DNA from 2 places in the Arthrobacter sp. B055-34 genome. Region 2 is predicted to be linked to the other one. Evidence: riboswitches for the same ligand, from Rfam matches in the RefSeq annotation. Region 2 holds a riboswitch; the other holds the start of a gene.

Region 1 (11,714 bases), on a different contig from region 2:
CCGCCGGCCAGGAGCTGAACGAACACCTGAACCCGGGCGAGGCAACCGTCCTGGTGCTGAACGGCCGTATTCGGCTGGCCACCCAGGCCGACCGCTGGGACGGCCGCGACGGTGATCTGCTCGTGGTTCCGCCGGGACTGTACTCGGTCAGGGCCACGGAGGATTCGGTAGTCCTGCTGACCGTGGCCAAAACGGACCGGCTGCACCAGCATCGGGAAGATGATTCAACGGTCCGGGAGGTGCCGAAGCCCCAAGAGGAGGTCAATATGCCGGTCTCCGGGTATGACCTGGATGAGCCGGAGGCGTCCGTCCTGTCGGAAAAATCCTAGTACGACGACGGCACTCGCCGCTTCTTCAGCACCAGCTTTTCGATCGGCAGCGAAAGGAAGCGACATGTGGTCCGACCTGTCAATAGGCCCGATGGAAGCGCTGAATGTCGTGCTTTCAACAGTAGGTATATATTGCACGTTTCTGATCCTCATCAGAGTGTTGGGCCAACGGACCATGGCTACCATGTCCAGTTTCGACTTCGCCGCGGTGGTCGCCATGGGCTCAGTAGCAGGACGGGCAATCCTGGGCTGGACGCCGAATCTGGCGGCTGGCGTCGTCGGAATTTCCACACTCTTCATCCTGCAGGCAGCCGCAGGCCAGATTCGGCGGACCCGCTACGGAGCCTCGGTTGTACGTAATCAGCCGCAACTGCTCATGGCCGGCTCGGAAGTCTTGCACCAAAACCTGCTCCGGGCCCACATCGTCGAGGAGGAACTGCATGCGAAGCTGCGCCTTGCCGGGGTACGGAACAGGTCGGAAGTGGCATGCGTAATTCTGGAGTCCACAGGGGTTGTGAGCGTGCTGCGGCGGGGAGAGCCTATCGATGCTGCCCTTCTGTCCGGCGTCCGCGATATCGAACAGCTGCCTCCGGAGCTTCTCCTGCCGCCTCCCGCGGGTGATTAGCCGGCGACGATCAGCGGCCGCGGCAGGGACAGCGAAGGCAACAAAAGAAAAATGAGGTAGCAGTATGTGGTTTGACTCCTGGGCGGATATCTTCAGGACCCTCGCCGTCGGATCGGCGGCCTACCTGACGCTGGTGGTTGTTCTGCGCGTTTCGGGTAAACGCACACTGGGCCAGCTCAACGCGTTCGACCTCATCGTGACGGTGGCCATTGGTCTACCCTCGCGACCATCCTGCTCAACTCCAACGTGTCGTGGTCTGAGGGCGCAGCAGCCCTGGCGCTGCTGGCGGTGTTGCAGTTGGTTGTGGCATGGATTTCCTCGCGCCGGCCCCGGACTAGGGCCGCGCTGACGGCTCAACCCTCGGTACTGCTGCGCGACGGTTGCTTTCAGCACGACGCCTTGCGCAGGAACAGGCTCGCCGAATCCGAGGTCCTTCAGGCGATCCGTGCCAGTGGTTCCGGTGATCTGGCTGACGTAGCGGCGGTGGTCCTCGAAACGAACGGGAAATTCAGCGTCATCACCAAAAGCAGCTATGGCGACGGCTCGGCGCTTCAGAACCTCGCTTGACGGTGGCCCACGTGGCCAACCTCAGCGGCTAGTTCAGGAGCTCAGGAAGCGTACGACGGCGGCGCCCACCTCATCTGCCGAGTCTTCCGTTGGAATGTGCTTTCCTTCTACTTCCACCAGCGTGCTGTTCGGTATTTCTTCGGCGTAGCGCCTGGCATAGCTAACCTTTTGGAACTCATCGTCCCGCCCCCACACCAGTAGGGTCGGGACCGCGGCCGCGGTCAGCCCTGGGACCAGTTCCTGGGTGTACCCTGCATCGGCCGCAGCTGCCATCGCCATCCACGACCTGTCCCGAGCCGGGCTTGACCAGGGGGAGAGATAGTCCTTGAGTTCGGTGTCGTCCAGTTCGCGGCTAACGGCACGGCGGGTGGCTGCGCGCCGCCCTTCCAGCAGTTCCTCGTGACTGGTTGCGGCGCGCACATCCGGGTCACGGAATCGTTCGACGGCGGGAACCGGCCAGGAGTCGAACATGACCGAGTTCATCAGGACCATGCGGTTAATGCGCCCCGAGTTGACGGCCAGATGCTGCGCTACGCCACCGCCAATGTCATGGGCGGCGACAGCAAAGGTGTCCAGCTTGAGGGCATCGGCGGCACGCAGGACGGTTCCGGCAAGCGCAGGCACTGTGGCCTGTTCAACGTCCAGCTCGCCGTCGCTTCGGCCGAAGCCGGGAAAGTCCAGCGCCACGCCGTGAAAGTGTTGGCCAAGTGCGGGCAGGACGGGCTGCCAAACACGGCTCCAGAAGGTGCCGTGCAGGAGAAGCAAGGGTTCGGCGTCGTTGTTTCCGCTGGTGAGGTAGGACAGGGTGGTGCCGTCTACCACGACCTGCTCTCTGCGGACCCGGGACAGCCCGGTGTTCATTGCTGCTCCAATGCCGGCGCGAGTTCGCCAAAGCCGGTAATCGTATAGTCGGGCGCTTCGAAGTAAGTCGGGTAGTCGGCGCCGCTGCGGTTGAGCCACGCGGTCTGCAGGCCGGCCCGCTTGGCGCCGTGAGTGTCCCAGGGATGAACGGCCACCAGGATCATCTGGTCTGGATCCGTCTCGCAGACCCACGCAGCGTAATCGTACGCAGCCCGGGCCGGCTTCCAAGCCGGTGCGTCCTCCACGGACAGGAGTTGTTCGAACTGCTCCAGCAGGCCGGCGGAGCCCAACAGGTTCCTCGCCACGTCTGCAGCACCGTTGCTCAGCGTGACCAGACGCAGGTTGGCGGCGCGCAGAGCGCTGATGCCCTCGGCCACATCGGGATGCAGGGACAGGGCAGAGAAGCCGTCCATAATGTGCCGGACAGCCTCGTCAAGGTCGCGGTTCAGCGGAGCGTCCTGGAGCACGCCGCGCAGGGTTTCCGCTGCGATAAGCGCGAACTTCTCGTTATTACCCGCGGCGGCCAGGGCAAAGCCGTCGCGCAGCAGCCCCGCAAACCACACCTTCGCCAGAAAGGCCGGCGCTCCCGTCTGGGTGAATTTGGCCGGCAGGGCAGAAAGGTCGGAGAGCGTTTCGTTGACATCGAAAACCACAACGGACGGTTTCATGGTGACCCCTTTCTGCTGACGGCCCCCAGGAGACCGTACGGACGACCCTACGGGAGGGCATCCGGGCCATCCAGAGGATTGCTGGAATCAGCCAAAAATGCTTGCGGCCCCGTGGGATAACTGTTAGGCCTAAGGTACTCGCAATACTCCTGCTATGAGCACATCAATCGGACCTGCGTTTGTGGTGAAGAAGGGACGTGCGGCAATGACGCGCAATAATCCTGAGGTTGAGGAAGCCGACGAGAACGATCTCGAGGTGGAGAAGCCCAAATCCTGGGCGGCCGGCATCCCCGGCGTCGTGCATTCCATGCAGCCGGCGCTGAAGCATATGGGTGTGGACCGCAGCCGGAAGACCCTGCTTGCGATGAACCAGAAGGACGGGTTCGACTGCATGAGCTGCGCGTGGCCGGATCCGGACCACCGCAAGCCCTTCGAGTACTGCGAGAACGGGGCCAAGGCCGTCACCTGGGAGGCGACGCCGGTCACCATCGCCACCGAGTTCTGGGCCGAGCACACCGTTCAAGAGCTGCGCGGCCGCAGCGAGTACTGGCTGGGCATGCAGGGCCGCCTGACCGAGCCGGTGTACAAGCCGGCCGGCGCGGACCATTACATCCCGGTCAGTTGGGACGACGCCTTCAAGATCATCGCCGCGAAACTCAACGGCCTGGCCTCGCCCGATGAGGCCGCCTTCTACACCAGCGGCCGCACGTCCAACGAGGCCGCCTTCGCCTACCAGCTCTTTGTCCGCGCCTACGGCACCAACAACCTGCCGGACTGTTCCAACATGTGCCATGAGTCCTCTGGCTGGGCGATGGGCCAGACCATCGGCGTCGGCAAGGCCACGGTGAAGTATGACGACTTTGGCAAAGCGGACCTGATCATCATCATGGGCCAGAACCCGGGCACCAACCACCCGCGCATGCTCACCGCCCTGGAGGAGTGCAAGGAGAACGGCGGCGAGATTGTCGCGGTCAACCCGCTGCCCGAGGCCGGTCTGCGCCGGTACAAGAACCCGCAGAAGGTCAAGGGCATCATCGGCCACGGCACCGAGATCGCGGACCAGTTCCTGCAGATCCGGCTCGGCGGGGACATGGCTCTGCTCCAGGCCCTCTCCAAGCGGGTGCTCGACGCCGAAGCCGCCAAGCCCGGCACCGTGCTGGACCACGAGTTCATCCAGGCCCACTGCGAGGGGCTCGAGGAGCTCAAGGCGCACCTGGACAAGCTGGATGAACAGTTCGTGCTGGAAGCCACCGGCCTGCGTGCCGAGGAGATCGATGAGCTCGCCGCCCGCTACCTCAAGGCGGACAAGGTCATCATCACCTGGGCCATGGGACTGACCCAGCAGAAGAAAGCGGTCTCCACCATCAAGGAGATCATCAACCTGCTGCTCCTGCGCGGCAACATCGGCAAGCCCGGCGCCGGCGCGTCCCCCATCCGCGGCCACAGCAACGTGCAGGGTGACAGGACCATGGGTATCTGGGAACAGATGCCGCCGTCGTTCCTTGATTCGATCCAGAAGGAATTCGGCTTCGACCCGCCCCGGGAGCACGGCGTGGACGCGGTCCAGGCCATTGCCAAAATGCGCGACGGCGGAATCAAGGTTTTCATCGCGCTCGGCGGCAACCTTGTGGCCGCCATTTCGGACACGGCAGCGGCGGAGGAGGCGATGGAGAACACGGAGCTGACGGTCCAGATCTCCACCAAGCTCAACCGCTCGCACACCGTCATCGGCAAGGAAGCGCTCATCCTGCCCACCATGGGCCGCACCGAAATCGACCGGCAGGCCACTGGCGAGCAGTTCGTCTCGGTGGAGGACACGGTCAGCGCGGTGCACCCGTCCTGGGGCCGTGTGGAACCCGTGGCGCCCGGCTTGCTCTCGGAGGTTGCCATCGTCAGCCGGCTGGCCCGCGCGGTGCTGGGGGACAAGGTCAACGTGGATTGGACCGGCATCGAGCAGGACTACGACCTGATCCGCCGGCATATTTCCAACGTGGTGGTCGGCTGCGAGAACTACAACGAGCGCATCCGGCAGGAGGGCGGCTTCATGCTGGCCAACGGCCCGCGGGATTCGCGCACCTTCAACACGCCCACCGGCAAGGCGGTGTTCAGCATCGGTGACCTGGAGGCGCTGGACTGCCCGCCCGGCCGGCTGGTCCTGCAGACCCTGCGCTCGCATGACCAGTTCAACACCACCATCTACGGCTACAACGACAGGTACCGCGGCATCAAAAAGGGCCGCCACGTGGTCTTCGTGAACCCGCAGGACCTGGCCTTGCTGGGGATCCACGACGGCCAGCTGGTTGACGTCCACGGCGAGCACGACGACGGCCGCGAGCGTGTGCTGCGCAAGTTCCGTGTTGTTGCGTACCCCACTGCCCAAGGGTGCGCGGCGGCCTACTATCCGGAGGCGAACGTGCTGGTCCCGCTGGACAGCGTGGCAGAAGTCAGCAATACACCCGTCTCCAAGCAGGTGATCGTCCGTCTGGAACCGGTGCCGGAGGAGCCCGCATCGGGCGGTGGCAGGCAGGAAGACACCGGAGCCAAGATGTCCGGTCGCGTCAAGGCGCCAACCGTTGGCACAACCTCGGAGGGAGCCAAGAAACCCGAGGGTGGCACGCTTCCCGACGAGGCCAAGACGCCCGAGCAAGCCAAGACCCCCACCGACGGGAAGATTCCCGATCCGGATGCCGGCTGGACCGGCACCGGGCAATAGTCCTGATATTGCCATCACCCGCCTCCGCAAGTGCTGGGACGGGCCATTGGACATGCGCTTCCGGGCTACTTTGCGGCTCCGGCGCGCTCAAGTCGCGCGGAACTCGGCAAACGTGGCAAAATGATTTCTTGTGCCCCCGGCACGGTCCGCTCTGGTGTAATGGCAGCACCCCAGCCTTTGGAGCTGTGGAGTATAGGTTCGAATCCTATGGGCGGAACGAGGACCCTCTGGTAAACGGAGCAAGTCCCGGCAAGTAGCATGGCGTTAACCCTTGCTTAGCTTTGACACGGATTCAGTCCGGGTAGGAGTGCCACTTCGTGAGCCCCCAAGACAACAGTCCAGACAACGCAGTACCGGTGATCCAGCCGGCCGCAGTCATTGTTCTCGCCGCAGGCGCGGGCACCCGGATGAAGTCGCAGAAACCCAAGATCCTCCACGAAATCGGCGGGATTTCCATGGTCGGCCACGCGCTGGCCGCAGCCCGGGGCCTCGAGCCCAAGGTGCTGGCCGCCGTCGTACGCCATGAGCGCGACCGCGTGGCCGCCCATATCCAGGAGCTGGATCCGGATGCGCTGATCGTGGACCAGGACGAGATTCCCGGCACCGGCCGCGCGGTGGAAGCCGCGCTCGAAGCCCTCCCCGCGGACCTCGAGGGCACCGTCGTGGTGACCTACGGTGATGTTCCGTTGCTCACAACTGCCCTGCTGCAGGAGCTGGTCCGGACCCACACCGGGGACGGCAATGCGGTGACCGTGCTGACCGCGGTCCTCGACGACGCCGCCGGCTACGGACGGATTGTCCGCACCGCGGACGGCACCGTGCAGGGCATCGTGGAGCACAAGGATGCCAGCGATGCGCAGCGCGAAATCCGCGAGATCAACTCCGGCATCTACGCGTTCGACGCGAAGGTCCTGCGCGATGCGCTCAAGGAGATCACCACGGACAACGCCCAGGGCGAGAAGTACCTCACCGACGTGCTCGGCCTGGCTAACGACGGCGGGGGCCGGGTGGCCGCGGTGGTCACCACCGACCGCTGGCAGGTTGAGGGCGCGAACGACCGCGTCCAGCTGGCGCAGCTCGGCGCGGAGCACAACAAGCGCGTGCTCGAAGCCGCCATGCGTTCGGGCGTGAGCATCGTCGATCCGGGCACCACCTGGATCGATTCCACCGTTACGTTCGGCACGGACGTCACGCTGCTGCCCGGCACCCAACTGCACGGCAGCACGCACGTGGCGAGTGACGCCGTCGTTGGTCCCGATTGCACCCTGACAAACGTCACGGTGGGCGAGGGCGCCAAGGTCATCCGCACGCACGGTTCGGACAGCCGGATCGGCCCGAAGGCGACGGTGGGTCCGTTCACCTACCTGCGCCCGGGCACGCAGCTGGGGGAGAAGGGCAAGATCGGCGCCTTCTACGAGACCAAGAACGTCATCATCGGCAAGGGCTCGAAGCTGAGCCACCTCGGGTACGCCGGGGATGCCGAGATCGGCGAGAACTCCAACATTGGCTGCGGCAACATCACCGCCAATTACGACGGCGTGGCCAAGCACCGTACGATCATCGGCTCCGAGGTCCGCACCGGATCGAACACCGTCTTCGTTGCACCCGTTCAGGTGGGCGACGGCGCGTATTCGGGTGCGGGCGCGGTGATCCGCAAGGACGTTCCGGCCGGCGCGCTGGCGCTGAACGTCGCGGCCCAGCGCAACATCGAAGGCTGGGTCCAGCAGAACCGTGCCGGTACTGCAGCTGCAAAGGCGGCCGACGCCGCTGCTTCTTCCCAAACCCCCCCCAATGCAGAAAGTGACCATTCATGACCGGAATTAAGGCCCAGGGCGAAAAGAGGCTGGTCCTTGCCTCAGGCAGGGCACACCCGGAACTCGCCAAAGAGATCGCCAAAGAGCTCGAGATCGACCTGCTTCCCACCAGCGCGTATGACTTCGCCAACGGCGAGATCTACGTCCGCTTCGAGGAAAGCGTCCGCGGTACCGACGCCTTTGTGATCCAGGCTCACCCGGCACCGATCAACGAATGGCTCATGGAACACCTGATAATGGTGGACACGCTCAAGCGGGCCTCCGCTAAGCGCATTACCGTGATTGCCCCGTTCTACCCGTACGCCCGGCAGGACAAGAAGCACCGTGGCCGCGAGCCGATCTCGGCCCGTCTGGTGGCGGACATGTACAAGACCGCCGGTGCAGACCGCCTCATCTCGGTGGACCTGCACACCGCGCAGATCCAGGGCTTCTTCGACGGCCCGGTGGACCACCTGATGGCCATCCCGCTGCTGGCCGAGTACGTCCGCACCCGCGTGGACCTGGACAACGTCACCGTGGTCTCCCCGGACACCGGCCGCGTCCGCGTGGCCGAGCAGTGGGCCGAGCGCCTCGGCGGCGCCCCGCTGGCCTTCGTGCATAAGTCCCGCGACGTCAACGTGCCCAACCAGGCCGTGGCCAAGACTGTTGTCGGCCAGGTTGAAGGCCGCGAATGCGTGCTGATCGACGACATGATCGACACCGGCGGAACCATCGCCGGCGCCGTCCAGGTGCTCAAGAACGCCGGCGCCAAGGATGTCATCATCGCCTCCACCCACGCCGTGTTCTCGGACCCGGCGGCCCGCCGTCTGGCCGAGTCCGGTGCCCGCGAAGTGGTGGTCACTAACACGCTGCCCATCACCGCGGACAAGCAGTTCCCGCAGCTGACCGTGCTGTCCATCGCTCCGCTGATCGCCCGTGCCATCAGCGAAGTGTTCGAGGACGGTTCCGTCACCAGCCTCTTCGACGGCAAGGCCTAAGCCTCCGTCCTGACTGTCAGCGCGGCGTCGGCCGGTCTCCTTGAGACCTGGCCGGCGCCGCGTCGTCGTTAGCTGCGGTCCTCTCGCCCAGCGACGTCTGGCGCACCGGATCGGTCCGCCGCTGCACGGCCGAGGCCCACACCCACGTTGTCCGCCGGATGCCGGCGTCTTCCCAGGTTACCTGCACCGCCCGCGACGTCCAGCCGAACGCCTCGCCCTGGACCAGCTCGGCGGCACCGGGAAAACGGATCCAGGCCCACACCGGCATACCAGGAACTACCCGGGTCACGTTGTGGTGCTCGAGATCCAGCTCCTCGGCGGTCAGCGATACCGGCTCCGCACGCTTGGCGTAACGGGCTGCCATCCGCGCCGCAGCATCCCGATCCATACATCAAGAGTAGAACGGATATTCGAAAAGAGGGAAGGATGGCGGAACACGGGTTCCGCCATGCTTCCCTCTTTGTAAGCCAGCGTGGAGAGAGCTGGGTCAGGGTCTACCGGGTGCTGCTGCCGTCTTCGTCTTCACCCAGCAGGGAGAGGGGGAGGCGCAAGTCCACATCCACGTCAGCCCGGACGCGGAACCGGCGATGCTTCTCCCTCTCGGCATCACGGGTGGTATCGGCAGTAGGCGAGGGTTCGGGTGAACGCGATTCCTCCGGGTCGGCGGCTTCGCTGGTCGGAGCCGGCTCGACGGGCGCCGCTGACTTGCTGCGGACGCTTGATCTGGTGGGCTCCGGGTCTTCAGGCACAGCTCGTGTGCTCTGCCTGGCTGAAGGGCTCGGGGCCGGACTTGTCGGCACCGCAGCGTCAGCGGTAGGCGAGGCTGTCGGCTTAGCTGTATCCGTTGCAGCCGCTGTAGCCTTGTCGGCCGCATCCGTGGCGGCCGCTGTGGCCTTGTCTGCCGTATCCGTGGCGGCCTGAGTGGCGCCGGCAACCTTGTCTTTGGCGGCGCCGGTTGCTTTCCCGACGACGCCGGCAAGCGGTGCCGCAGCCTCGCCAGTGGACTCAGTCTCGGACTGCGTCGTCATTGGGGCGGGCCGCCCGGTAGCGTCCCCTCCAAGGGTCGGCTTGGCCACAGAACTCGGAGTGACCTTTATATCCTTCTGCGCGGCTGCCGTGCTGTCCGTTGTCGGTCGGCTGAACGTCGGCTCAGCTTCATTCGACGGCGCTGAAATAGGCCACGCTTTCACAGATGTCTGCAGTTGGGGACGGCCTGCGCTGGCTTCCTGGGATCCAGCCTGATCCAAGGGCAAGGCGGCCGCGGCAGCCACCGTGGCAACTACGGCCAGTCCGGTGAGTGCACCGACGCTGCGGAAGGAGACGGCGGATGGGGCTTCAGCCTTGGCGCGGCGGCGACCGCGGACGAGGCTGGTGACACCATGCGACGAGACGGTGGGGCCGGCGCGCCGGCGTCCACGAGAATGGTTCTTCACGGGATTCCTCTCTACACGCCTGCGAAGTTAGCTGTCGGATTCGAGACGGAGCATCTCGGCCCGGCCGGGACCGCAGCAGAACGCTGCGGACAACTAGCCGCACTTCACCCCAAGGCGCCGCTGGCGCCACTTCTGGTTCCTCCACCTCTGCCAGTGAATTTGAACGGACAGGTACGCTGGCAGAGCTCGGCGTGCGGACCCGGCCACAACCCTTGCCTAGGGCCATGGCGCGATTAAACGTATCGAGCGCGCTGAACCGTTACAAACTCGTGACATGTGTTTGTGGTCACCCATTGGAAGATGAATCTTTTCACCAAACTCTGGCGTGTCGAATTACTGGAACCTAGGCTGAATTAGTCATCCCAGCGCATGCCACCTCCCCAAGGCACGGGATGGATGGACCTGACCAAGGCAGAGCTTTTGGTCAGGTCCATCAACTTCCGATCGTCGTGAAGCCGCGCCGGATTTCCTCGGTTGGAACGCGGTTACCTCGACCCCGGCCACGTGACCGTGACTGAAGTGCCGGACGAAGGAACCGCACGCATCGGACAGTAGAATCCGGTCGGGCTCTCAGGGAAGGCCGCAGGCACTGGTTCCGTCAGCGCAGCCAGCCATAAGATGGTTGTCCTACTTGGTGACCCCGCGTCTGGACTCAGGCGAGGACGCCGACCGGCATGAAGGGTGGTTCCAGCCATGCACGCCGCCGACATCCGCCAGCTTTTCCCCGGGCTCAAGGACACCATCTACCTCAACACTGCCTCCATGAACGTGGGCTGTGCCCCTGCCCGGGCCGCCTATGAACAGGCGGTCGAACGCTGGTCCACTGGCCGGTTCGATTGGAGGGAAGCTGAGCAGGCGGGGGAAGATGCCCGCGTCATGTTCGCGAAGATTGTCGGCGCTAACGTCGATGAGATCGCCATCGTGCCGGCGGTGAGTACAGCCGCAGGGATCGTGGCCGCGAATCTGCCTCCCGCGAAGCGCGGCGAGAACGTCGTCGTCGCCGAGGACGAATTCACTTCGAACTACTTTTCCTGGCTCCTGCTGCGGGAGCGCGGATACGAGGTCCGCACCCTGGCGCCGGACTCCGACATCGTGGCGGCCGAAGCTTACGCTCACGCTGCCGACGGCGGTACCCGCCTAATTGCGGTGAGTGCGGTGAACTCGGCCAACGGCTACCGGGCCGACTTGGCCGCGCTCAGCGGGATAGCCGCCCGCTCCGGTGCCTGGTTCTTCGTTGACGCCTGCCAGGCCGCCGGTGCAGTACCGCTCGACGTGGCGCGTGATGGCATTGACTTCCTCGCCTCGGCCAGCCATAAGTTCCTACTCGGCTCGAGGGGCATGGGTTATCTTTATGTCCGCTCCGGACTGCTGGAGCAACTCCGGCCCATCGTTCCGGGCTGGAAGGCTGCCCGAATGCCGCTCGAGAGCTTCTATGGTCCGGACATGGATCTGTCGCAGTCGGCGTCGAAGCTCGACGTCTCACTGGCCTGGTTTCCTGCCCTGGCCGACCAGGCGGCGCTTGGCCTCTTCGGCCGGTTCGGGATCACCACCCTGCTCGAGCGCAACGCCCAGCTTGCCAGTTACTTACAGAACGCGCTGGCCACACATTGCACTGCCTTCCGCCCCTTCCCTGAGCAGCACCGCTCTACTATCGTCTCTGTCCCGGTGACCGACACCGAGGCTGTGATGGCACGGTGCCGCCAAGCCAACGTGGTGGCGTCTGTCCG
Region 2 (11,714 bases):
ACGGGATCGCCGTCCACCGCTGCGAGGTCAACCGCCTCCGCGTCCACCTGCGCCAAAATCTGTTCGGCCAGCACGCCCAGCAGGTCCTGCTTGTTCTTCACGTGCCAATACAGCGCCCCGGGCTGGACACCCAGATCACGCGCCAGCCGGCGCATGGACAGATCGCCCAGGCCGTAATTGCGCAGGATGTCCATGGCTGCATCCACAATCTGCCGCCTGGTGAGGCTCATCCGTTCCTCCTGATCCATACGCCGAGGTCAAAACACAGTCCTGTTCCATCATGCCGTAACGGCCGCTGACCGGTGCGCACCGCTGCCCCGTTACTGTCATTGCCCATGATTCCCGTCCAACGTCGCAGGTCACAGCCCTTTTTCGTGACACCCCTCACAAAAGTCACCAAAATGCGCTATCGTTGCGTGGTCAGACCATAGTGGTCCGACCACCGCCCCGGTTCCGCCCCGACCATGCGAAGGAAAACCTGTGGAGACATTTACCCCCACCACTGATTCACTAGCCGGCAGCGTCGCGCTTTCGGCCGTAGTCTCGCTGCTACCGCTGCTGACCTTCTTCGTGCTGCTCGCCGTCGTCAAGACGAAGTCGCACGTGGCCGGGCTGGTGTCCCTGCTCGTGGCACTGCTGGTCGCCATTCTGGCCTTCCAGATGCCCGCCGGTCTGGCCCTGATGTCCGGTGGGCTCGGAGCGGTCTTCGGCGCGTTCCCCGTCGTCTGGATCGTCGTGATGGCCGTGTGGCTGTACCAAGTTACGGTCATCAGCGGCCGCTTCGAAGACCTGCGGCGGGTCTTCGATGTGATCGGCCGCGGCGACGTCAGGCTGCAGTCCATCCTCATCGCTTTCTGCTTCGGTGGCCTGCTCGAGGCGCTCGCCGGGTTCGGGGCGCCCGTCGCGATTACCGCCACGATGCTGCTCGCGCTGGGCATGGCTCCGCTGCGTGCCGCCGCCGCCGTGCTGGTCGCCAACACCGCCCCGGTCGCCTTCGGTGCGGTGGCGATCCCGATCACCACCGCCGCGGGACTGACCGGGCTGGACGCCGACCACATCGGCGCCGTAGTCGGCCGGCAGGCCCCGCTGCTGGCGTTCGTCGTTCCCCTGATCCTGTTGCTGATCCTAGACGGAAAGCGGGGGCTCAAGGACTGCTGGCCCGCCGCCTTGGTCATCGGCTCCTCGTTCGGCATTGCACAGTTCCTTTGCTCGAACTACTTCTCCTACGAACTCACCGATGTGGTGGCCGCACTGGTCGCCATGGGTGCCGCCGTGGCGTTCCTCCGGGTCTGGGAACCGCGCGGCAGGACGGCTGCCCGTGAACGCATCTGCGCCGAGGTTCCGGTCGGCGCGAGTAGCGTGCCGGTCGCTGGTAGCGGTGTGCCGGCCGCTGGTAGCGGTGTGCCGGCCGCTGGCCACGCCGTGCAGGGTGGCGGTTCCGGCGTACAGAGTGGCGGGTCCGGCGCCACCGGGACAGACACTGCCGCGGAACGGCTGACCCCGGTCCGTACCTGGCTCGCGCTCTTTCCGTACTTCCTCGTTATCGTGGTCTTCGGTATAGCCAAACTGTGGACCTTCGGCATGGACGTCCCGGGATGGCTGGCCTCCACTGACATCGCCGTGCCGTGGCCGCTGCTGTACGGGAACATCGTCGACGCCGCCGGCGAACCGGTGTCTTCCACAATCTACAAGTTCACCTGGCTGTCCAACCCGGGCACGCTGCTGCTCATTGCCGGCCTGCTTGTCGCCGTCGTCTATTCACGTTTCGACGGCGCCGGCCGCTACCCGCTCCGGGTGGGAACGGCGCTGGCCGAAATCCCGCGCACAATCCACCGCATGCGCTGGGCCGGTTTGACCATCCTCACCGTGCTCGCCCTGGCCTACGTGATGAACCTGTCCGGGCAGACTGTATCCATCGGCACCTGGCTGGCGGGCACCGGGGCGTTCTTCGCTTTCCTCTCTCCGATGCTGGGCTGGATCGGCACCGCCGTCACCGGTTCCGACACCTCGGCCAATGCCCTGTTCGCCAAGCTGCAGCAGACCGCCGGGCTGAAGGCGGGGATTGACCCCAACCTGCTCGTGGCCGCCAACACTTCCGGTGGTGTGGTCGGCAAGCTGATCAGTCCCCAGAACCTGGCCATTGCCGCCACCGCAGTCCGGCTCGACGGGCAGGAGTCCCTCATCCTGCGCAAGGTCGTTGGCTGGAGCGTGGGCATGTTGCTGGTGCTCTGCATCGTCGTCTACCTGCAGTCGACACCGGTCCTGGGCTGGATGCTGCCTTAGGGCGCCGAGTCCACCGGCGGCCGGGCATGCCTCGCAAGGCGTGCCCGGCCGCGTGCGCATGCGAAGATAAAGCCGTGACCAGCAAGATAGCTAAACCTGCACCGCGCGCCTATGAGGCGGTGCTCCAAAGTATCGAGGCGGAGCTGCACTCCGGGGCGCTCAAGCTCGGCGATCAGCTGCCCGGCGAACGGACGCTGGCCGAAAAACACGGGCTGTCCCGGGCCTCCGTACGCGACGCCATCCGCATCCTGGACGTGCTCGGGGTGGTGCGTACTTCCACCGGCTCCGGCCCCAATGCAGGCGCGGTCATCGTGTCCCAGCCCGCCTCCGGGCTGGCCGCCGCACTGCGGTTGCATGTGGCAACCCGCCAGTTGACTGTCGGCGAGATCGTGCAGACACGCATCCTGCTCGAGACCGGGGCCGCCGAGGCCGCTACCATCGATCCGGAGAACGAGGCGACCCGGGCCAAGCTTGACGAAGCCGCGGAACTGCTGGAGTTGATGGACAACCCGAAGCTCGCCCGAGCGGACTTCCATGCGCTCGATGCCCGCTTCCATGTGCTGCTTTCCTCGCTCGCCGGCAATGCGGTCATCGAGGCGATGATGGAGTCGCTGCGCCTGTCCATCAGTGACTACGTTGCGGAGTCGATCCGTAGCGACGAGGCGTGGGAACCTGTCGCCGATATACTGCGCACCCAACATCACGGCATCTTGGCTGCGGTGTCGGCAGGCGAGGGCAAGCGGGCCTCACAGCTGCTCCGCGAGCACATCGAATGGTTCTACGCCGAAACCCAGCGCTGAGACCCTGCCCGCCGGTAGGGGGGGCAAGGCCCAAGGGATCCGCGGCTCGTGGACGCACGCCAAGCGGCACGTCATAATCCTGAACACTGTTCAATACTGTTGACACAGCTTCCGCGTCTCAACACACTTGAACGGTGTTCAATTACTTTCAAGACCTGGCCGATCGGCAACTGGCCGGCGGCACCCTGACCCGCGAGGAAGCCCTCGCCGTCCTGCACGCCCCCGACGAGCAACTCCTCGACGTGGTGGCCGCCGCGGGCCGGCTGCGCCGCGCGCACTTCGCCAACACCGTCAAGGTCAACTATCTGGTGAACCTCAAATCGGGCCTGTGTCCCGAAGACTGCACCTACTGTTCCCAGCGGCTCGGTTCCGCCGCCCAGATCCTCAAGTACACCTGGCTCAAACCCGAGGAAGCCGTGCAGCAGGCCGCCACCGGCATCCGCGCCGGCGCCTCCCGCGTCTGCCTCGTGGCCAGCGGCAAGGGCCCCACCGACCGGGATGTCGACCGCGTGGCTTCCATGGTGGAGGGACTCAAGGACGAGCACCCGCAGGTGGAGGTCTGCGCCTGCCTCGGCATCCTCAAGGACGGCCAGGCCTCCAAGCTCAAGGACGCCGGCGTCGACGCCTACAACCACAACCTCAACACCAGCGAGTCCAACTACGCCGACATCTGCACCACGCACGAATACGCCGACCGCGTGCGCACTGTTGAGCATGCCAAGGACGCTGGCCTCTCCCCCTGCTCGGGCCTGATCGTGGGCATGGGCGAGACCGACGATGAGCTGATCGACGCGGTCTTCGCCTTACGCGAGCTGGACAGCGACTCGATCCCGGTCAACTTCCTGATGCCGTTCGAGGGCACGCCTCTGGAAGGCACCTGGCTGCTGACGCCGGCCCACTGCCTGCGCATCCTCGCGATGATCCGCTTCGCCTGCCCCGCCACCGAACTGCGCATGGCCGGTGGCCGCGAGATGCACCTTCGTTCGCTGCAGCCGCTGGCCCTGCAGGTCGCCAACTCGCTGTTCCTGGGCGACTACCTTACGAGCGAGGGCCAGGAGGCCAAGGCGGATCTGGACATGATCGCGGACAACGGCTTCGTGGTCCTGGGCGCCGGCCCGGATTCTTCGCTCGGGTCCATCGGGTCCGCTGTGTCGGCTGCGTCCGCCGTCTCCAGCAACCTGCAGGCAAACAACGACGGCGGCGCCCCGGCTTCCGCAGGCCAGGTCACCATCCGCCGCCGCGGCGCCGGTACGGAACTCGCCCCCAATGTCTGAGACTGTCCTCGCGCCCGCGGCCCCGTCGCCTGCGAGCCCGACGGAAATTCCGGCCAGAACACCCGCAGATGCCCGCACTCTGGACAAGACAGCCTCCGCTGCGCCATCGCTCATCGCCCGCGACCGCGGACTGCTCTGGCATCCCTATGCCCCGTTGGACGGGCCGGATCCCTACGCCGTTACCGGAGCGTCGGGGGTCCGGCTCCGGCTTCAGCCTGCGGACGGCGAGCGCTTCGAGGCGGTGGACGCGATGAGTTCCTGGTGGTCCATGATCCACGGCTACCGGCACCCGGTGCTGGACGAGGCGGTCCGCCGGCAGACGGAGCAGTTCAGCCATGTCATGTTCGGCGGCCTCACCCACGAACCGGCTGTCCGGCTCGCCGAGCAGCTGGTGGAGCTGGCGCCGGATCCGCTGGAGCACGTGTTTTTCGCGGACTCCGGCTCTGTTTCGGTGGAGGTGGCCCTGAAGCTGGCTGTGCAGTACCAAGCAGCCGTGGGCCGGCCCGGCCGCCAGCAGTTCCTGGCCCTGCGCGGCGGCTACCACGGCGACACGTTCGCGGCGATGAGCGTGTGCGATCCGGTGGACGGCATGCACGCAGCGTTCCCCGGCCTCGTCGCGCAGCAGCATTTCCTGCCGCGTCCGCCCGCGGCGCGGCTGAACAACGACGGCGAACTGGTCGCCGATGCGTCCGAGGTATCCGGCTGGATCGCCCAACTGGAAGAGACTGCGGCGCGGCATGCCGGCGGGCTGGCCGGCATCATCGTGGAGCCGGTGCTGCAGGGCGCCGGCGGCATGTACAGCTACGCCCCTGAATGCCTGCAGGCGCTGCGCCGGGTGGCGGACGAGTACGGACTGTTGCTGATTTTCGACGAAATCGCCACCGGCTTCGGCCGCACGGGCCGGCTTTTCGCGTCCGAGTGGGCCGGTGTCGTGCCGGACGTGATGTGCGTGGGCAAGGCACTGACCGGCGGCTACCTGACCCTCGCCGCGCTGCTCTGCTCCGGCGAGGTGGCTGCCGCCATCACGGCCTCAAAGTTCCGCGCGCTGCTGCACGGTCCCACTTTCATGGCCAACCCGCTGGCCTGTGCGGTGGCCACGGCATCCCTGGAACTGCTGGACTCCGCGGACTGGCGGAAGCAGGTGCAGCAGATCCAGCAAGGATTGTCCGCCGCACTGGCACCGGCTGCCGGCTTGGCTTCCGTCTGCGATATACGTGTGCTTGGCGCCGTCGGGGTGGTCCAGCTGGACCGGCCGGTGGACATTCCCGCCATCACCCGCGCCGCACTGGAGCACGGTGTGTGGGTGCGGCCCTTCCGCGACCTGATCTACACCATGCCGCCCTACATCTCCTCGGCGCAGGATATCGCCACCATCGGCGCCGGGATCACCGCCGCCGTCGCCCGGGTCCACGGCTGATGGGCGCCATGCAGCAGTGGCTCACGGACAAGGCCCACGTGCGCACCCGGCGCGGCACGGTGCGGAGCACAACCGCCCGAAACATTACCGAGCGCAACTCGGCCGCCAGGGGCTCGGGCGTTCATGACGCCCTGCTGGACCTGGCCTCCAACGATTATCTGGGCCTGTCCACCGATCCCCGGCTCAAGGCCGCCGCCATCGACGCTATTGCGCTCTACGGCACTGGAGCCCGCGCTTCCCGGGTGGTCACCGGCACGCAGCCGGTGCACGCGGAGCTCGAAGAACAACTCTGCAGGCTGACCGGCCAGCCCGCTGCCCTGGCGTTCTCCAGCGGCTACACGGCGAACCTCGGCATCCTCACCGCGCTCGGCGGCCCCGGCACACTGATCGTCCGGGATGAACACTGCCACGCCTCGCTGATCGACGGCGCCCGGCTCTCCCGCTCGCCCGTGGAGGTGTTTGCCCATGGCGATCTCGCCGCGCTGGACGGGTTGCTGGCAGGCCGAAGCCAGCCGCGCGCCGTCGTCGTTGTTGAATCGGTCTACTCGGTGCTCGGCGACGCCAGTGATCTGACGGAAACCGCGCGCATCTGCGCCAGACACGACGCTCTGCTGGTGGTGGACGAGGCGCACGGAATCGGCGTCGCCGGCGGTGGACGGGGGGCCGTCCACGCGGCCGGACTGGCGGGCGCGGAGCATGTGGTGCTCACGGTGACCTTGTCCAAGGCGCTCGGGGCCCAAGGCGGCGCGGTACTCGGTCCGGCCGCCCTGCGCACGCACCTGGTCAACACTGCCCGCAGCTTCATTTTCGATACCGGGCTGGCCCCGGCCGCAGCCGCCGCGGCGGCTGAAGCCTGCCGGATCATAGCCGCCGCGCCTTCGCTGGCGCAGGCCGTGCTCGGCAATGCGGCCATCATTGCGCAGGTCTGCGGAATCGAGCAGGCCGCCGGCGCCGTGCAGTCCGTTCCCGTGGGCCGGCCGGAAGACGCCGCCCAACTCGCCGTCCGACTCGAGGATGCCGGGGTCCTGATCGGATGCTTCCGGCCGCCGAGCGTGCCGGACGGCATCTCGCGGCTGCGGCTGACGGCCCGCGCGGATCTGGCGCCGGAACAGGTGCGGCAGGCCGCCGGGCTGGTCGCCGGCATGGTGGCCGGAATGGACGCTTCAAGGGTGGCAGCGCGATGAGCTTCCACGTGGTTTCGAATCCGGCGGAGGTGCGCGAGGTGATGCGCCGGACCGAGGATTTCCTGCCGACGAACGCGCTGACCTCCGTGGTGCCCCTGGCCCCGGCCGCCCTGCGCATCCTCAGCCGCGCCCGCTTTGCCCTGCCGCCGGTGCTGGCGTCGGCCACCGGCGCCAAGCACCGCCACGTCCGCAAACTGGTGGCGGGTTTTTTCACCCCCGCGAAAGTGGCTGCTATCGGGCCGCAGGTGCGGGAGCTGACCCGGGTACGCACCGCTGCGACCGCCGAGCTGCTGCATCAGGGGCCGGTAGATCTGGCCGACGCGGTGGCCAAGCACATTCCGCCGATCATCATGGCGGAGCTGACCGGCATCCCATGCCCTGACCTGGACATCCTCAAGCGCTGGAGCCGGGACTCGCTCGAGCTGTTCTGGGGCTGGCCAACTGAAGACCGCCAGCCGGTCCTGGCGGAGAGCGCCGCGGAATTCTACGGTTGGCTGCGCGGCGAAGTAGCCGCCAGCCGCGGCAACGCGTCACTCTTCGGCGTGCTCGACGCCGCCGGGCTCACGCCGTCGGAAATCTGCTCGCTGGGCTATTTCCTGGTCATCGCGGGGCAGGAAACCACCGCGCAGCTGATCGGGACGTCCTTCTACCGCGCCTTGCAGGAACCGGGACGCTGGCAGCAGCTCGCGGCCGGCACCAAGGCAGGGGCCGGAGCCGAGACCGGGAACGGAGTCGCCCCTGCGGCTACCACCGGAGCCGCGTCCTTCGTGCGGCAGGTGCTGGCCACCGAATCCTCCGTGCATACCTGGCGGCGGGCCGTCCCCCGCGATACGCGACTGGGCGGCACCGAGCTCCCCGCCGGCGCGGAAATCCTGCTCGAGCTCAGCGGCAACCATCCCCCGGACACCGCCGGAACCGCCTATTCGCTGGCGTTCGGGCACGGCCTGCACCGCTGCCTGGGCGCCAAACTGGCCGAGCTCGAAACCGTGCTGGTGCTTGAGGAGACGGCTCGGGCACTGCCGGCGGTAAGGCTCACCGGGCCGGAGCCGGACTGGTTGCGCCTGCTGTCCTTCCAAACCCCGCTCACCGTAACGGTGGAACAGGAGGATCAGTGACCGAGGATCCCGCCCTGCGCAGCCTGGCCGGTCCGGCCAGTCCCTCCGAACTGCCGCGGGTCATCTTCGTCACCGGCACCGACACCGGGGTCGGCAAGACGATAACGACGGCGGCGCTCGCCACCGCTTTACCGGGCACCGTTTCGGTCTACAAGCCGGCACAGACCGGGGTTGCCGACCGTGAACCGGGCGACGCGGACGAAGTGCGCCGGCTCTCCGGCGTGGCTGGTGTCTCCGAGGGCATCCGGCTGCTCGAGCCGATGGCCCCGGTGGCGGCTGCCGCGCGGCAAGACGCGGCATTGCCTCCCCTAGCGGACCATGTCCGGCACATCGAGAAGCTCGCTGCGGGATCGGACCATGTCCTGGTGGAAGGCGCCGGCGGGCTCCTGGTGGAACTCGATAGCGAAGGCAGGACCCTCGCAGACCTCGCGGCCCGGGTGGAGAACTCCGGCTTCGGCAGTGCCAGTGACAGCGGTGCCGCCAGCCGCAGCTCCGGCGGCTGCAGTGCCGGCGTCGTCGTTGTCTGCCGCAGCGGACTGGGCACGCTGAACCACACCCTGCTTACGCTCGAGGCCATTATGGCCCGCAACCTCACGGCCGCCGGACTGGTCATCGGCTCCTGGCCGGCGGAACCTAACGCGGTGGAAGAGGACAACCTGCGGTACCTGCAGAATCTGGACGTGCCGTTCCTCGGCGCCATCCCGCAGGACGCTGCCGCGCTTCACCCGGCCGGGTTCAAGGCCGGCGCCCGGGAGTGGCTCCGGCTGCGCCAGCACTAGGAGCCGGCGTTGGCGCTAGCTGCTGGCGTTGGCGCAGGCGTCCTGCAGGGCGTTCACAGACTCGGCCGGCACCCGGTCTCCGGACTGCGCAATGTCACCCATCGGCGTCGTAATTTCGGCTGGCACACCGGCCTGTTCAGCGGCATCGACGAGGCCGGAAAGCAGTTGCTTCTCCCCTGCGCTGATCGTGCCGTCCGCCACAGGTTTGCAGACCTGCTGCAGCACTTCATCGACGGCAGCCGATGTGATTCCTGACACAGCATCAGACGCGGCCTGGCTGGCCGCATCCTTGGCGCCCGAAACGGCATCATTGGCCGCATCGGTGGCGGCCTGTTCAACTTGGCCGCACCCCGTGATGAGCAGGGCAAACATTACAAACACGAGGGCAAAGCTTCGACGGATCATCCGGCAAGATTACTACGGAACGGCACCACCACCCGAACGCAATCCACCGGCCGTCCACTAGCACTGAACCACCCCGAAACCTGCCATTCGCGGCGTGTCCGTTTTGCGGAGTTATCAATCCGTTATGTAGGGTGGCAACCACGTCGGCGCTTCCTGGGCCGGCCCCCTCGGAATGGCTTTGCCTAACTCTGCCACCGTTCCGAGTCCGTTCGCTAGACAGACGGCAGAGGCGGGGGACCCACGTTTACCGGGCTCCCTCCAGAGCCCTTGGGGTTAAGCCGCAGTTCACCACGGAGCGATTTTCCGAGGTGGAACGCGGCCGGGTGACTCCCATCCGAACCCGACAGCTTACCTCGCAGGCATTGGGAGAGGCTACAACCTTGTTCAAGAACAATTCCGCACGCCATCGTGCCACCGCGGTCCACAGCAACCCGTTCAGCGGAGTTTCGAAGGCCGTATCGTCCCACGCAGGTACCGTTGGCCGCAGTGCCGCAGTTGTCACCGCTGCCGGTGGCCTGATGCTCGGCGCCGGCCTGCCTGCCAACGCAGCAGCAGACGTATCCTCCAGCGACTTCGCCGCATCGGCCCAGGCTGAGACTGTTGCCGCTCCGGCCGCAGCTCCGGCACCCGCGCCGGCCTCCTCGGAGGACGCTGCAACCCACACCGTCAAGGCCGGCGACACCCTCGGCAACATTGCCGCGCAGCACGGCATCGAGCTGAACGACGTCTTCGCCGCCAACGGCCTCGGCTGGGAATCGGTCATCTACCCGGGCGACGTCATCCAGCTCGCCGGCGCCGCACAGGCTCCGGCCGACGACCACGCTGCGCATGCTGCTCCGGCCGAGGCACCGGCGACCCAGGCCGCGCCGCAGGAAGAAGACTTCACCGTTGCCGCTGCAAGCGCCAACATCGAGCCCGCTTCCGTCAGCACGGCCAGCACCTCGGGCATCGTCGCCACCGCCAAGTCCATGGTCGGCACCCCGTACGTCTGGGGCGGCACCTCCACCAGCGGCTGGGACTGCTCCGGCTTCGTGCAGTGGGTCTACGCCCAGCACGGCATCGACCTGCCCCGCGTCACCACCGCACAGGCCGGCGCACTGACCCCGACCAGCAACCCGAAGCCGGGCGACCTGGTTCTCCAGAACGGTGGAAGCCACATCGGCATCTACCTCGGCGACGGCCAGATGATCAGCGCCCTGAACCCGGGCGAGGGCACCAAGGTGCACCCCACCAGCTGGATGCCCGTAGACGGCTACTTCACCAAGTAAGCCCTGCGGCCGCACAGCGGCACAGTATATAGAGGTATGCTCCTATATATAGGTATGCACCGTCGGATTTTCCGGCGGTGCATACCGCGTTAAGTGGGGCATCTTATGTGAGGCTCACCCCTCTATGGGACCGGCGGGAATACTGCTTCCACTATGCTGGTTAGTCTTGCTATCGTCGCCTCGCGCAGGCACCGCTTCCCCCCAAAACCATTGAGGATACCTTCCGTGAGCCAACAGTCCCCGGCCGAACCCGCCGTCGTAAATTCCGGCGCGGCGCCAGTACCCGGACCGGGAAGCGACGGCGCCGACCATCGACGCCGGAACAACCGGGTCATCCGGTTGCTGCTGGCTGCCTCGTTTGTGGTCATCCTCAACGAGACGATCATGAGCGTCGCCTTGACCGAACTGATGGACGACCTCGGCATCACCGCGCGCGCCGCCCAGTGGCTGACCACGGCGTTCATGCTGACCATGGCGGTGGTCATTCCGATCACCGGCTTCCTCCTGCAGCGCTTCAACACCCGGCCGGTCTTCACCGCGGCCATGTCGCTCTTCTCCGCCGGCACGCTGATCGCCGCTATGGCGCCCGGATTCGAACTCCTGCTGCTGGGCCGGATTGTCCAGGCCACCGGCACGGCCATCATGATGCCGCTGCTGATGACCACCCTGATGACCCTGGTGGCTCCGGCCGAGCGCGGCAAGACCATGGGCAACGTCTCGATTGTCATCTCCGTCGCGCCAGCCATCGGACCGACCATCTCCGGCATCATCCTCAACGCCCTGTCCTGGCGATGGATGTTCTGGCTGGTGCTGCCGATCGCCGTCGCCATGCTGATCATCGGCAACCGGCGGGTGGACAACGTCACCGAACCGAGGCCCGTACCGCTGGACCTGTTCTCCGTGGTGCTCTCCGCGTTCGGCTTCGGCGGCCTGATCTATGGCCTGAGCCTGGTCGGCCAGGGTTCCGGCGAGGCCGGCCAGGCTGTTTCTGCCGTTCCGATGTGGATCTCCTTCACCGTGGGGCTCGTGGCCCTGTCCGCCTTCATCCTGCGACAGCTGAGGCTCCAGCGGCGGGACCGCGCGCTGCTGGATCTGCGCACCTTCCGCTCCAGCACCTTCGCGGTCACCGTGGGCCTGATGGTCATCAGCATGGCCGCCCTGTTCGGCACCATCATCCTGCTCCCGATCT

The links. A riboswitch is a leader RNA that binds a small molecule or an ion and turns the genes downstream of it on or off. The one in region 2 is predicted to bind cyclic di-AMP.
Region 1: linked by a shared signal. The riboswitch ahead of AC5RWO_RS02615 (hypothetical protein) and the one ahead of AC5RWO_RS07720 (C40 family peptidase) in region 2 are both predicted to bind cyclic di-AMP.

Annotation. Positions count from the first base shown of each region.
Region 1 is NZ_JBNHFQ010000001.1:585,818-597,531, reverse strand. Features, by position in the region: gene AC5RWO_RS02665 (cupin domain-containing protein) at 1-329, shown strand, start outside; gene AC5RWO_RS02660 (DUF421 domain-containing protein) at 514-954, shown strand; gene AC5RWO_RS02655 (DUF421 domain-containing protein) at 1,201-1,521, shown strand; gene AC5RWO_RS02650 (alpha/beta fold hydrolase) at 1,555-2,382, opposite strand; gene AC5RWO_RS02645 (haloacid dehalogenase type II) at 2,379-3,050, opposite strand; gene AC5RWO_RS02640 (FdhF/YdeP family oxidoreductase) at 3,256-5,763, shown strand; tRNA gene AC5RWO_RS02635 (tRNA-Gln) at 5,909-5,980, shown strand; gene glmU (bifunctional UDP-N-acetylglucosamine diphosphorylase/glucosamine-1-phosphate N-acetyltransferase GlmU) at 6,081-7,577, shown strand; gene AC5RWO_RS02625 (ribose-phosphate diphosphokinase) at 7,574-8,554, shown strand; gene AC5RWO_RS02620 (hypothetical protein) at 8,571-8,918, opposite strand; gene AC5RWO_RS02615 (hypothetical protein) at 9,049-9,987, opposite strand; cyclic di-AMP (ydaO/yuaA leader) riboswitch at 9,990-10,163, opposite strand; gene AC5RWO_RS02610 (aminotransferase class V-fold PLP-dependent enzyme) at 10,681-11,714, shown strand, end outside.
Region 2 is NZ_JBNHFQ010000003.1:372,678-384,391, forward strand. Features, by position in the region: gene AC5RWO_RS07675 (TetR/AcrR family transcriptional regulator C-terminal domain-containing protein) at 1-230, opposite strand, end outside; gene AC5RWO_RS07680 (L-lactate permease) at 481-2,283, shown strand; gene AC5RWO_RS07685 (FadR/GntR family transcriptional regulator) at 2,358-3,083, shown strand; gene bioB (biotin synthase BioB) at 3,218-4,357, shown strand; gene AC5RWO_RS07695 (adenosylmethionine--8-amino-7-oxononanoate transaminase) at 4,350-5,774, shown strand; gene AC5RWO_RS07700 (aminotransferase class I/II-fold pyridoxal phosphate-dependent enzyme) at 5,783-6,958, shown strand; gene AC5RWO_RS07705 (cytochrome P450 family protein) at 6,955-8,073, shown strand; gene bioD (dethiobiotin synthase) at 8,070-8,852, shown strand; gene AC5RWO_RS07715 (hypothetical protein) at 8,868-9,224, opposite strand; cyclic di-AMP (ydaO/yuaA leader) riboswitch at 9,458-9,633, shown strand; gene AC5RWO_RS07720 (C40 family peptidase) at 9,638-10,525, shown strand; gene AC5RWO_RS07725 (MDR family MFS transporter) at 10,742-11,714, shown strand, end outside.